DNA from 2 places in the Marinobacter sp. NFXS9 genome. Region 1 is predicted to be linked to the other one. Evidence: predicted binding sites of a transcription regulator. Region 1 holds the regulator's gene; the other holds the start of a gene.
What was found. Region 1 encodes FliA, which starts transcription of late flagellar genes. Its sites were predicted from a motif close to CTAAAGTTTNNNNNNNNNNNGCCGNTAA; they were not measured.
Positions count from the first base shown of each region.

Region 2: the regulator FliA is predicted to act here: its motif matches at 3,387-3,414, upstream of J3364_RS10385 (methyl-accepting chemotaxis protein).

Region 1 is NZ_JAGDDW010000002.1:303,745-309,865, forward strand. Features, by position in the region: gene flhA (flagellar biosynthesis protein FlhA) at 1-557, shown strand, start outside; gene flhF (flagellar biosynthesis GTPase FlhF) at 616-1,887, shown strand; gene J3364_RS05010 (MinD/ParA family protein) at 1,997-2,809, shown strand; gene J3364_RS05015 (RNA polymerase sigma factor FliA) at 2,877-3,620, shown strand; gene cheY (chemotaxis response regulator CheY) at 3,914-4,300, shown strand; gene J3364_RS05025 (protein phosphatase CheZ) at 4,318-5,103, shown strand; gene J3364_RS05030 (chemotaxis protein CheA) at 5,117-6,121, shown strand, end outside.
Region 2 is NZ_JAGDDW010000005.1:242,012-248,132, reverse strand. Features, by position in the region: gene J3364_RS10400 (branched-chain amino acid ABC transporter substrate-binding protein) at 84-1,196, opposite strand; gene J3364_RS10395 (TPR end-of-group domain-containing protein) at 1,398-2,291, opposite strand; gene J3364_RS10390 (MarR family winged helix-turn-helix transcriptional regulator) at 2,840-3,349, shown strand; gene J3364_RS10385 (methyl-accepting chemotaxis protein) at 3,641-5,218, shown strand; gene lon (endopeptidase La) at 5,461-6,121, opposite strand, start outside.

The DNA of each region.
Region 1 (6,121 bases):
AGATGTCGCCCAAGCTGGCGGAAGAGCTGGTACCCAACACGATTTCCATCAGTCTGCTGCTGAAAGTCCTGCAGAGTCTGCTGAAAGAAGAGGTGCCGATCCGGGATATGCGGTCGATTGCCGAAGCGGTCGTCAATGTACAGCCGAAGACCCAGGACGCCCGGATCCTGACAACAGCAGCCCGCCAGTCCCTGCGTCGAATGATTGTCCAAAGCATCTGCGGCAACGAATCCGAGATCCCGGTCATCACCCTGGATCCAGAGTTGGAACAGATGTTGCTGAAGTCCATGCAACAGAGTCAACAATCCGGCGGTCAGGACGATATCGGTCTGGTGCTGGAGCCCAACATGGTGGAACGGCTCCAGCGCTCCCTGCAGGACGCGGCCCAACGTCAGGAAATGATGGGCAAGCCCGCCATCCTGCTGGTTTCGGCGCCACTGCGGCATGTCATGGCGCGCTTTGTGAGTTACGGGGTCGAACGCCTGCACGTCCTGTCTTACCAGGAAGTGCCGGACAATAAGCAGATTACGATTGTCGCGTCGGTGGGCCAGCAGTGAGGCTCGCCCAGCAACAGCAAGGCGTCGCGGGTCGCGGCGCCACCGGAGGTAGGTCATCATGAAGGTTAAACGGTTTTTTGCTCCAACCATGGCGGAAGCCCTGAAGATGGTTCGCCTGGAGATGGGAGAGGATGCCGTCATCCTGTCGAACCGGCGCGTGGATGGGGGCGTCGAAATTGTGACGGCTCTCGACTATGACGAAAATCTGGCGCGTCAGCGTCTGGGTACCGCCGCGGTGGAAGCGACCAATGGCGCCCGGCTGGCCGAAATGCAGGCGGAACAACATCGCCGCCTGGAGGAAGAACTCGGCCGCTCGCGGGACCGTATCCGGGAGATTCGTGAAAAGCGCCAACCCCGTGAGCAGGACATTCTGGATTTCACCACGCCGGAACCGGCGGCTGCCGAACCCGCTCAGGACGCCACCCATGCGGCCCTCGAAGCCATGCGGGCGGAAATCCATTCACTGCGTGATATGGTCAACGAGCGTCGTTCTCCGGCCGCTGCAAATGGCCCGGCAAACGACCCGGTGGACGCGAGTCAGCAGCGCCTGATGGAGCGACTGGAAGAGTACGGGCTTTCCCACACGCTGGCCTCCACGCTGTCTCGTAACGCTGCTGGTGTTCGACTGGAAGAGGGCTGGAAGCGGGCATTGCGCACGCTGGCGGCCGGCCTGCGCACCCAGCAGCAGGAGCTGGTCGAGCAGGGTGGTCTGGTTGCGTTGGTGGGCCCCACTGGCTCTGGCAAGACCACCACCATCGGCAAGATGGCGGCGCGTTATGTCCTGGAGCACGGCGCCGATTCCCTGGCGCTGGTCACCACCGACCGCTATCGGATCGCGGCACATGAGCATCTGTTTGTATTCGGTCGCATCCTGAACGTGCCGGTGAGGGTGGTGGATGAGAGTCATTCCCTGGACCAGATTCTCGATGACCTGTCCGATAAACGCCTGGTTCTGATCGACACGGCGGGCCTGACCCATTCCGATCGCGGCCACCAGGAACAGCTTGAGGAGCTGGCTGCAAGCCGGCATCCGGTCAAGCCTTACCTGGTGCTGGCAGCCACCAGCCAGCCTCGCATTATGAAATCCACGTGGCATTGCTATAAGATGGCGTATCCGGCCGGGTGTATCATGACCAAACTGGATGAGGCCCTGACACTCGGCGAGGTGCTAGGCTTTGCCATGGAAACAGGTCTTCGGGTGGCGTATTACACCGATGGGCAGCGCATCCCCGAGGACATTCATCCGGCACAGGCGGCTCCACTGGTCAGACTGGGTGTGGAGCGTCTGAAGCAGGTTCGGGAAACCGCCGTGGTTGCAGCCGGCGCCTGAGGTCCGGGAGTCCGCCGGAACAGCCGCAGGGCGTTCATGGGCTCCACTGTCGAGCCGGTCATCAACCGGCCATCCTTATCAAGAGTTGTCGTGAGAGACTGTATCCGGCATGAGTAGAGTTAACCCGGTCCAGGTGATCGCCGTCTCAGGTGGCAAGGGCGGCGTTGGCAAGAGCAACGTTTCGGTCAACCTGGCTATTGCACTGGCACAGATGGGGCGTCGGGTGGTGGTTCTGGATGCCGATCTGGGGCTGGCCAACATCGACGTCCTGCTGGGTATCACCGCGAACCACAATCTCAATGATGTGCTGAACGGCGAGTGCGACCTGCGCGATGTACTGGTCGACGGCCCGGGCGGCATCAAGATCGTTCCCGCCTCGTCCGGCACCCAGCGGATGACCCAGCTGACGCCAATGGAGCACGCTGGCCTGATCAACGCCTTCAGCGAACTGGGCGACCAGATCGACGTGTTGATCGTTGACACCGCTGCCGGTATTTCCGAATCGGTGGTCAGCTTCCTGCGGGCGTCTCAGGAATTGCTGCTGGTGGTCTGCGACGAGCCCACTTCCATTACCGATGCCTACGCACTGATCAAGCTCATGAACCGGGACTACGGGGTGAACCGTTTTCGCATCCTTGCCAACCAGGTTCGCAACGAGCAGGAAGGCAAGCATCTGTTTGGGAAACTGACCCGGGTTACCGAGCGATTTCTGGATGTTGCGCTACAATATGTGGGCATCGTCCCTTACGACGAAGCCGTCAAAAAAGCGGTACAACGGCAGCGTGCGGTGCTTGACGCTTATCCACGCGCCAAGGCCTCGCTGGCGATCAAGGCGCTGGCCCAGCAGGTGGACAACTGGCCGCTCCCGTCTTCTCCACGGGGGCATCTCGAATTTTTCGTTGAGCGCCTGGTGGACGCCTGATGGAGTACCCTGACCGACAGGTGGCGTGGTATGACGGTCGATTGAAACACACGGGTAATCCGGATTGATGACGTTGGCAAAAGGCCTGGGAATCTACCAACAGACGAGCTCGCGCAAATCGGCCCATCAACTGGTCGAGGACCATGCGCCGCTGGTGAAAAAGATCGCGTTGCACGTACTGGCGCGATTGCCCGCCTCTGTCCAGCTTGAAGACCTGATGCAGGCCGGCATGATCGGCCTTCTCGAGGCAGCCCAGAAATACGATGCCGGCAAGGGCGCTTCCTTTGAAACCTATGCGGGTATCCGCATTCGCGGTGCCATTGTCGACGAGATTCGCAAGGGCGACTGGGTGCCGCGTTCCGTCCACCGCAATTCCCGTCGCATCGCCCAGGCGATCAAGGCCGTCGAAGACCGGACCGGGCGCGAGGCTCAGGATCACGAAGTCGCCGACGAGCTGGACATGACCCTGCCGGAGTACCATGCCTGCCTGGCCGATTCCAACAGCGGCCGTCTTTTTAGCCTGGATGAGCTAAATGAATCGGGAGAGCTGCCGATAGACAATGAAGAGGCTGTGCCCGATCGTCCGTTTGAGGAGCTGTCGGCGGCCGGATTCCAGCGCAGTCTGGCCGAAGCGATCGCGGCGCTGCCGGAGCGGGAAAAGCTGGTGTTGAGTCTGTATTACCAGGAAGAGCTGAACCTGAAAGAAATCGGCGCCGTCATCGGTGTCAGTGAAAGTCGGGTCAGCCAGATTCACAGTCAGGCGGCATTGCGCCTGAAATCACGCCTGACGGATTGGCAGGAAGTCCGTTAGCCACGCCGTTCAAAGCCGGTTCGCAAAACGCCGGTTGAGCAGGGCAGAATGGGCGGACGCGCGACATCAGGCGCGACAAGCAAATAGTTGACATCGAATTCCGGGAGCTTGTGGTCAGCGTTGATGCCCAGGCTTTGATCCCGGAACTGTAGTTTTTGGTAACGGACGCTTTACAGCGGGCGTTGACGCGACAGAATAGGCGGTGCTTTCAGTGGCGCCGGCATCGTGTGGATTGCCGGACACTGAACTGGACGCTGGATTGGTATTCCGGGCTGTAATGATTGGAGGTCCCTTTGGACAAAAACATGAAAATTCTGATCGTGGATGACTTCTCCACGATGCGACGGATCATCAAGAATCTGCTTCGCGACCTCGGTTTCACCAATACTGACGAGGCGGATGACGGCAACACCGCGCTGCCCATGCTCAAGAGTGGCAAATACGATTTTCTGGTCACCGACTGGAACATGCCGGGCATGTCCGGATTTGAACTGCTGCAGGCCGTTCGCGCGGACGAGAACCTCAAGAATCTGCCGATCCTGATGGTGACGGCGGAAGCCAAACGTGACCAGATCGTGGCGGCGGCTCAGGCCGGCGTTAACGGTTACGTCGTGAAGCCGTTTACGGCGGCTGTCCTGAAGGAAAAGATCGAGAAGATTTTCGAACGCATCCAGTCCTGAGTATCAGAGCGCCAATCATGGGCACAAAAAAAGACAAGGCCGGCTCCCTCGATCCCGATGTCGTTGAGAAGCTGCAGCACCAGGCGGAAGAACTGAAGCAACAGGTGGACGCCGGCGATTACGCCGCGGCGATGCGCCTGATTAATGAACTGAATGATGTCCGGGACCAGAGCCTTTACCGTGAGGTTGGCCGGTTGACCCGCAGCCTTCACGAGGCCATTCGCAACTTCAGTATCGATCCGCAGAACCCGGAGCAGCAGGAAGCCCTGTCCAAGATCACGGACGCTTCCGACCGGTTGGCGTACGTGGTGGACATGACCAGTCAGGCAGCCAACCGCACCATGGACATCGTGGAAGAGGCGATGCCCAAGGCCAACAGCCTGCGGGAGCAGGCCGTTGCGCTGCGAGCCGACTGGCACAAGCTGCGCCGCCGGGAAATCGGCGCCGGCGAATTCCGTGAGCTGTACAACCGGATCGACAACTTCTTCGAACAAACGGCCAGCGATGCGGAAGCCCTTTACGGCAACCTGTCCGAGATCCTGCTGGCGCAGGACTTCCAGGACCTGACCGGTCAGGTCATCCAGAAGGTCACGGCGCTGGTCAAGGAAGTGGAAGAACACCTGCTCAGCCTGGTGGTCATGGCCAGCCATGTCGATGAAATCACCGGCACTGTCCATGATATCGGCGAAACAACGACAACAATCGAAAAAGGCGAAGGCCCTCAAATGAACGCCAAAGAGCGTGAGGATGTCGTATCCGGCCAGGATGATGTCGATGACCTCCTGTCCAGCCTTGGTTTTTGAGTGAGGACACTGCATGGCGCTTGATGCTGACGAAGAAATTCTCCAGGACTTCCTGGTAGAGGCTGGTGAAATACTCGAAAAGCTGTCCGAACAGCTGGTGGATCTGGAGCAGAATCCGGATAACGGGGATCTGCTAAACGCGATCTTCCGTGGGTTCCACACCGTCAAGGGGGGTGCCGGCTTCCTGCAGCTTGAAGCGCTGGTCAATTGTTGTCATTCGGCGGAAAACGTCTTCGACACCCTGCGTAACCACAAGCGCCGGGTCGACTCCGATCTCATGGACGTGGTCCTCGAAGCCCTGGACAACGTCAACGCCATGTTTGACCAGGTACGCAACCGGGAGGAACCGACACCGGCCGATCCGGCATTGATCGAGGCGCTGGATGCCCTGGCGCTGCCCGAAGGTGAGGCCCCCGCCGCACCTGAGCCGGAGGCAGCCCCCCAGCCTGAACCGGCGGCTGAAGCCGGCGGCCATGCGGACCAGGGCGATATCACCGACGAAGAATTCGAGCAGTTGCTGGATGCCCTTGAGGATGAGAAATCGTCATCCGGCGACAGCAGCGGCGACGATCAGATCACCGACGACGAGTTTGAGAACCTGCTGGATGAGTTGCACGGCAAAGGGCAGCACAGCGGTAAACCGGCAGACGACGACAAGCCCGCTGCAGCAGGGCAATCCGGCGGCAGTGGCGGTGATGACATCACCGACGATGAGTTCGAGAGTCTGCTCGATGACCTGCACGGCAAGGGGCAGTTCAAAGGCTCGGTCGAACCGGCGTCAAAGGGCGGTGGTGCATCGGATGCGAGCGCCAGGACCAGCGGTGCCAATGAGCTGATTACCGACGACGAATTCGAGAACCTGCTGGACGAACTGCACGGCTCAGGCAAAGGCCCCGGTGCCCCGGGCGCCAGCCAGCCGGCAGCGAAGAGGCCGGAACCGGCACCAACGCCCAGGAAGGCTGAGAAACCGGGCGCTCCCGCCAACAAGGACGAGAGTAAATCGCCCGCCAGCCCGGCT
Region 2 (6,121 bases), on a different contig from region 1:
CTCGTGAGGGGAAGGTGTCCTCAGAAGGGCGTGGCTATGGGCCGTTCCCTTCTTCATCGTCCATTACCGATTTTTAACGGTGATTATTTTACCGGAGTTTTGCTGCCATCTGAATGCCATTTGTAGACAACGAAGTCGAATGACTTCAGATCGCCGGACTGGTCGTACTGAACTTCGCCGATCGGCGTGTCGAAGGTGCCTTCGCGCAGGGCGGCAGCCACTTCATACGGATCCTTGGAATCGGCTTTCTCGATGCCGTCGGCAATCAGCTGAACTGCGGCGTAGGAGGTCAGCACGAACGGACCAGACGGGTCTTCACCCTTGTCCTGGAACGCTTTGACCAGCTTCTGGTTCTCGGCTTTCTGGTCGAAGCTGGGCGGCAGGGTGACCAGCAGGCCTTCGGCTGCGTCGCCGGCGATGGTGTTGATGTCCTTGTTACCCACGCCTTCCGGACCCATGAACTGGGCGTCCAGGCCAGCCTGTTGCGCCTGACGCAGGATCAGACCCAGCTCCGGGTGGTAGCCGCCGTAGTAGACGAAGTCTACGTTGGCCTGCTTCAGCTTGGTGACCAGGGAAGAGAAGTCCTTCTGGCCGGCGGTGATGCCTTCGTACATCACCACGTTGATGCCGTCGTCTTCCAGGGTGGACTTCACAGCGCTGGCGATGCCTTCACCATACTGCTGCTTGTCGTGGATAACCGCCACGCGCTGGGGTTTCAGGCTGGCGATGTAGTTGCCGGCAACCGGGCCCTGCATGCTGTCCAGGCCGATGGTGCGGAAGACCAGTTCATAGCCGCGATCGGTGATGGCCGGGCTGGTGGACGCCGGGGTAATCATCAGGACGCCTTCGTCCTCGTAGATGTCGGAGGCCGGCTGGGTGGAGCTGGAGCACAGGTGGCCCACGACGAAACGAACACCGTCGTTGACCATGTTGTTAGCGACCGTGACCGCCTGCTTCGGGTCACACACGTCGTCCTGTTCGACGGCAACGAGTTTTTCACCCATCACGCCGCCGTTGGCGTTGATCTGCTCGATGGCCATGCGCGCGCCAGAGAACTGCATGTCGCCGTACTGGGCTACCGGGCCGGTCATCGGGCCTGCGATACCGATCTTGATGTCCGCATTCGCGGTCCCTGCGGCCATCACTGCCAGCGAAGCGCCTACCCCGACTACAAGCTTGTTCAGTTTGGTTTTCATTTTGGTTTGTCCTGCCTTAAAGATCACTGAGAACATTTTTGGTGTTTTTACAGCCACGCCGAGCCTCTGCGCGCGTAGCGATGAGACTAACAAACACCACACGTTGAACGTTGTCAAGAAAGCGCCCCGGTGAATGATGATGAATTCATCGGTCGGGTCCGGGGCGCGATGTGCGTTAAACAGGCAGGGATCGTGCCAGTATCAGGCGGAGGGGGGCGTTGCGTCGGGATCCTCGATCTCTTCCGGGTTGATCAGCTGCTTGAACTGTTCGAAATCCTTGAGCCGGGCGAAGCTGGGGTCCACCGACGCGTCGTCCCGGTAGGCTTCGGAAATCTCGATGGCGCTGCCCAGGCTCTTGATGGCGTCTTCCCAGCGGCCAATCTCAGCGTAGGCGCAGGCCAGCTGATAGTGGGGGTGGCCGTTGTCCGGCGCCAGCTTCAGGGCGCGCAGGCAGAGGCTGATCGCCCACAGCGGCTCGTTCAGTTCCAGCACGGCGTCGGCTTTATAGCTGAGCGCCTCCACATCGTCCGGTCGCAGGTCGAGGATCTGGTCATAGACGGCGATCTTGTTCTGCTGCGAGGTTTCCTGGCTGGCCTTGAGCCAGAGGGAGTGCACTTCGTTGGTGCGTTCGATCTCTTCCTGGTTGCGGTTGATGATGTCGGATTTCTGCTGCAGCTGTTCCTCGATGAACTTGAGCCGCTTCTCGTATTCCACCACCAGTTCATTCACACGTTTCTCCGCCACGCTGGCCAGCTGGTTGCGCATATCCCGGATGGAATTCCAGCCGATAACGACGAGAATAGAGGTGGCCCCGGCGATCAGGTAGAAGAAGTAGGTCACCGTGTCGGTGGCGTAGGACATGGTTTTGTCGGCGACGGTCAGTTCCTTGTCCACCACTTTTTCGATCAGCTCGGCGCGAGTGCTCTGGATTTCGGTCCGCAGGTCTTTCACCTGATCCAGCAGGTAGCGCTCGATGAAGGGGTTGTACATTGGTTCTTTCAGGTGGTCGATGCGCTCTTCGACGTCATCTGCCGTGACCTTCGTCGGCTCGCCGGTCTGGGCCGCGGCGGTCGTATCGGTATCCGGCGTCTCCATGTCCTGGGCGTGTATTGAGGCCGCAGCCATCGTCAGCCACAACCCGGTCAGGGCGGGGGCCAGCCAGTGGAATGCGCGGGAGGCGCGCAGGGCAGAAAAGCGGGAAATCAGCGTCGTCATGACCGTCCTGTGTTTGTTTTGAAGCATAAAGTTTTGCACGGGCTCTCTCTGTCGAACCAGGAGACACACCCGGACCCAGGCCACAGCATAGTGCCTCAGTGGCGCGACTCGGGCAAAGGGTGCTGCGCAAGACTGATTAGACTTTAAACGAATGAATAGTTAGAGTTATAAATATTGGTCCTGTTAAATCCTGTGCGCCGCGTCCGCAATGCGGACAACTTCAGGACAGTGTAGACCGCCACAGGGGGCCTCGGGCAGTCCGTAATGTCCGTCCACCCCGGGAAGGCGTCAAACGATTTCCGTATCCGTCTGCACAGCCGGCGTCCAACAAGCTATTTGTAGTGATGTCTGACAGCAAAGTTTTGTACTCAAAAAAGATAGCGCACTATAATCGCGAGCTCGCCGAGCCGGTAGCGTGGGATACAGTCATGAATAACTATGAGCAGGTGCTTGTCGCTCTTCGTCGGGTGATCCGGGCCACCGATCTTCACTCGAAACGCCTCAGTAAGCATGCTGGCCTGACGGCGCCGCAGTTGCTGATCATGCGGACCATCCGCGACCTTGGGCAGGTGACCATTGGCACCATCGCCGACAAGGTCAGCCTGAGTCAGGCGACCGTGACCACCATCCTGGATCGGCTGGAACACCGCAAGCTGGTCTACCGGGTGCGCAGCACTACGGACAAGCGCAAGGTCCATGCGCACCTGACGGAAGACGGCGCCGAATTGCTCGCCCAAGCGCCTCAGCCGCTTCAGGAAGACTTCATCCAGAAATTCCAGAGCCTGCACGAATGGGAGCAGAGCATGATTGTCGCCTCCCTGCAGCGCGTCGCCAGTATGATGGATGCCGACAGTATTGACGCTTCGCCGGTCCTGGATGTTGGGCCGATCAATCGTGAAGATGGCTGGAAGGGTCGTAAGAAGCAATCTGCGGGCTGAAGTCGGTCATCTTTCACATTTTTATGCATTTCCCTCCCTAAATTTTCAGCGCACCTGGCCGATACCTGCGGCCGGGAATGCTTGTATCCCGTTGGTCCCTGCCTGTGCTGTTTTGTAATCGTTACATACGGTTACGGCGTTTCTTGACCTGGATCAGGAATGGCTGGACAGGTGTCGTGATTTTATGCGCGTGCCCCGGAAGCCTGGATATTCCATATTAGGGTCTATAGTTGCTACAGAGGCACCGAAGGAAGCGTGTCGAGTGGCAAACAACAAGGATTGAAACAGTCTATGAGACGTAACCTTCCCGTTACCCAGCGCGAAGTTCGAATGGCGGAGGACGGCCGCCTGATCACCACCACCAATCTCAAGGGGGTGATCACTTACTGCAACGACGAATTCGTGACTATCAGCGGTTTCTCCCGTGATGAGCTTGTGGGGCAGGCCCACAACATTATCCGGCATCCGGATATGCCGCAGTCGGTGTTCAAGCACATGTGGGACACGCTCAAGGCTGGCAAGGCCTGGATGGGTGTTGTGAAGAACCGATGCAAGAACGGCGACCACTACTGGGTCAGCGCTTACGTCACGCCGGTTCGTGAAGGTGGCCAGATCGTGGGCTACGAGTCCGTGCGGACCGCGCCGAGCGAAGACCAGAAACGCCGGGCGGAAGAACTCTACCGGAGGCTCAACGCCGGCAAGACCGGCGCCGGACTGGTCAAACGCGGCAACATGCGTAACAGCGTTATGGTCAGCCTGCCGGTGCTGAGCTCGCTGGTGGCCAGCGTGATTGCGGTGCAGTGGGCATCGCCGGCCGTTGCGACCGTCATCATTGTGCTGTCCCACCTGGTGGCCGGGTTCTCGCTGAGAGGGTTGATCGAGCATCGAATCAGCGGCCTCGTGGACCTGCGTAAGGACGCGTTTGCCGATCCGCTCATTGCCATGACCTACACGGGCCAGCGTGGCCGCTTCGGTGAGTTGGCCATGTTGCTGATCAGCGAAGAAGCGCGCCTGCGCACGGCGCTGGCGCGGATTGAGGATCAGGCCGGAATCCTGGCAAGTCACGCCTCGACCAGTCACAAGGCCATCAATGAAGGCGCCGGCTACATTGCCAAGCAGCGGGCGGAGACCGACCAGACCGCATCGGCGATCAACGAGATGACCGCGTCGATTCAGGAAGTGGCGGAGAACGTCGGTCGCAATGCGAAGGAAGCGGAGGCGGCCAACGAACATGCCTCCCAGGGTATGGACCTGTCGCGCCAGGCCCTGAAAGCAATTGAGGTACTGGTTGAGCGGGTCCACGAAGTCGGCAATGCGGTGGAAACGCTGGGGCAGTCCACAGAGAGCATTGGCCAGGCGGCCAAGCTGATCTCCGACATCGCGGAACAGACCAATCTGCTGGCCTTGAATGCCGCGATCGAGGCGGCCCGGGCCGGTGAGCAGGGGCGCGGTTTTGCGGTGGTCGCGGATGAGGTGCGCTCGCTGGCGGCCCGCACCCGGGAAAGCACGTCGCAGATTCACAGTGTGATCGAGGATTTCCGCCACCAGGTTGATACCGCCGTGAGCACCGCGCGAGATGGTGAGGTCGTGGCCGGCTCCGGCCTGGACAAGGTGCGCGAATCCGAACGGGCCCTGAATGAAATTGTCGACGCGATCAGCCGGATTACCGATCGCTTCCTGCAGATGTCGGCTGCCGTCGAACAACAGAGCCAGGTGTCCGAGGAGATCAATCGGCAGGTGGTCAATATCGCAGAGCTGGCGGACAGCAGCACTGATCGCGCGGAAACCGCCGACAAGGTCAGCGAGGAGCTGATGCGTTTCTCCGATGGCCTGCGGGATCTGGTGGCCCGGTTTATCGGTCGGCGGTAAACCGGCGCGACAAAGGGAGGGCATCCTGAGCGGTGCCCTTTTTTTGGAGCAAAAAAAAGGCGTCCAAATTGGACGCCTAATGGGCTCTTCTCAGATGACAGGGATTCGACGCGAATGCGATGAAATCCAATGGTTAAAAGTGTAAGTATCGACCCCGTTTTGAACCATAGTGGATTGCGCGTACGGGCAATCCGTTATGCTGTAAGCCGCGTCAATTGTGGCTTTCGGGTCGATGCGCTTCGTCAGTGCACGCTCGCTCCACGCCGGGGTTTGTTGCCAAAACAAACCGTGTACACATCGGCATAATGCTTCGCAAAATGGACATCCAGACCTTCCTGCAGGTACCCGGGCAACTCCTCATAATCGCCCCGGTTCCCTTCTGGCAGGATCAGCGTGTTGATCTTCTGCCGACGGGCTGCAATGACCTTCTCGCGAATACCGCCAACCGGTAGGACCTGCCCGGTCAATGTCAGTTCCCCGGTCATGGCGATGCCGGCCTGCGGGGCCTCCTTGCGGGCGATCGACAGCAGGGCTGTGGCCATCGTTACGCCGGCGCTGGGCCCGTCTTTCGGCGTGGCGCCCTCTGGCACGTGCAGGTGGACGAACGACTTGTCAAAGAACGCGGGATCACCCTTGTAGCGTTTCAGGTTGGACGACACATAGCTGTAGGCAATCTCCGCCGATTCGCGCATGACATCGCCCAGTTGTCCGGTCAGCTTGAAACCCCGCTGGCTGGAATGGATGCGCGAGGCTTCGATACTCAGGGTGGCACCGCCCATTGCGGTCCACGCCAGACCGGTGACCACGCCCGTGCCCTTGAGGGATTTCTCCTTCTTGAAATAGGGCTGGCCGAGGTAACCCGGCAGGTCGCTGACGCCCACTTTCACGGGCGTATCGGGCTCT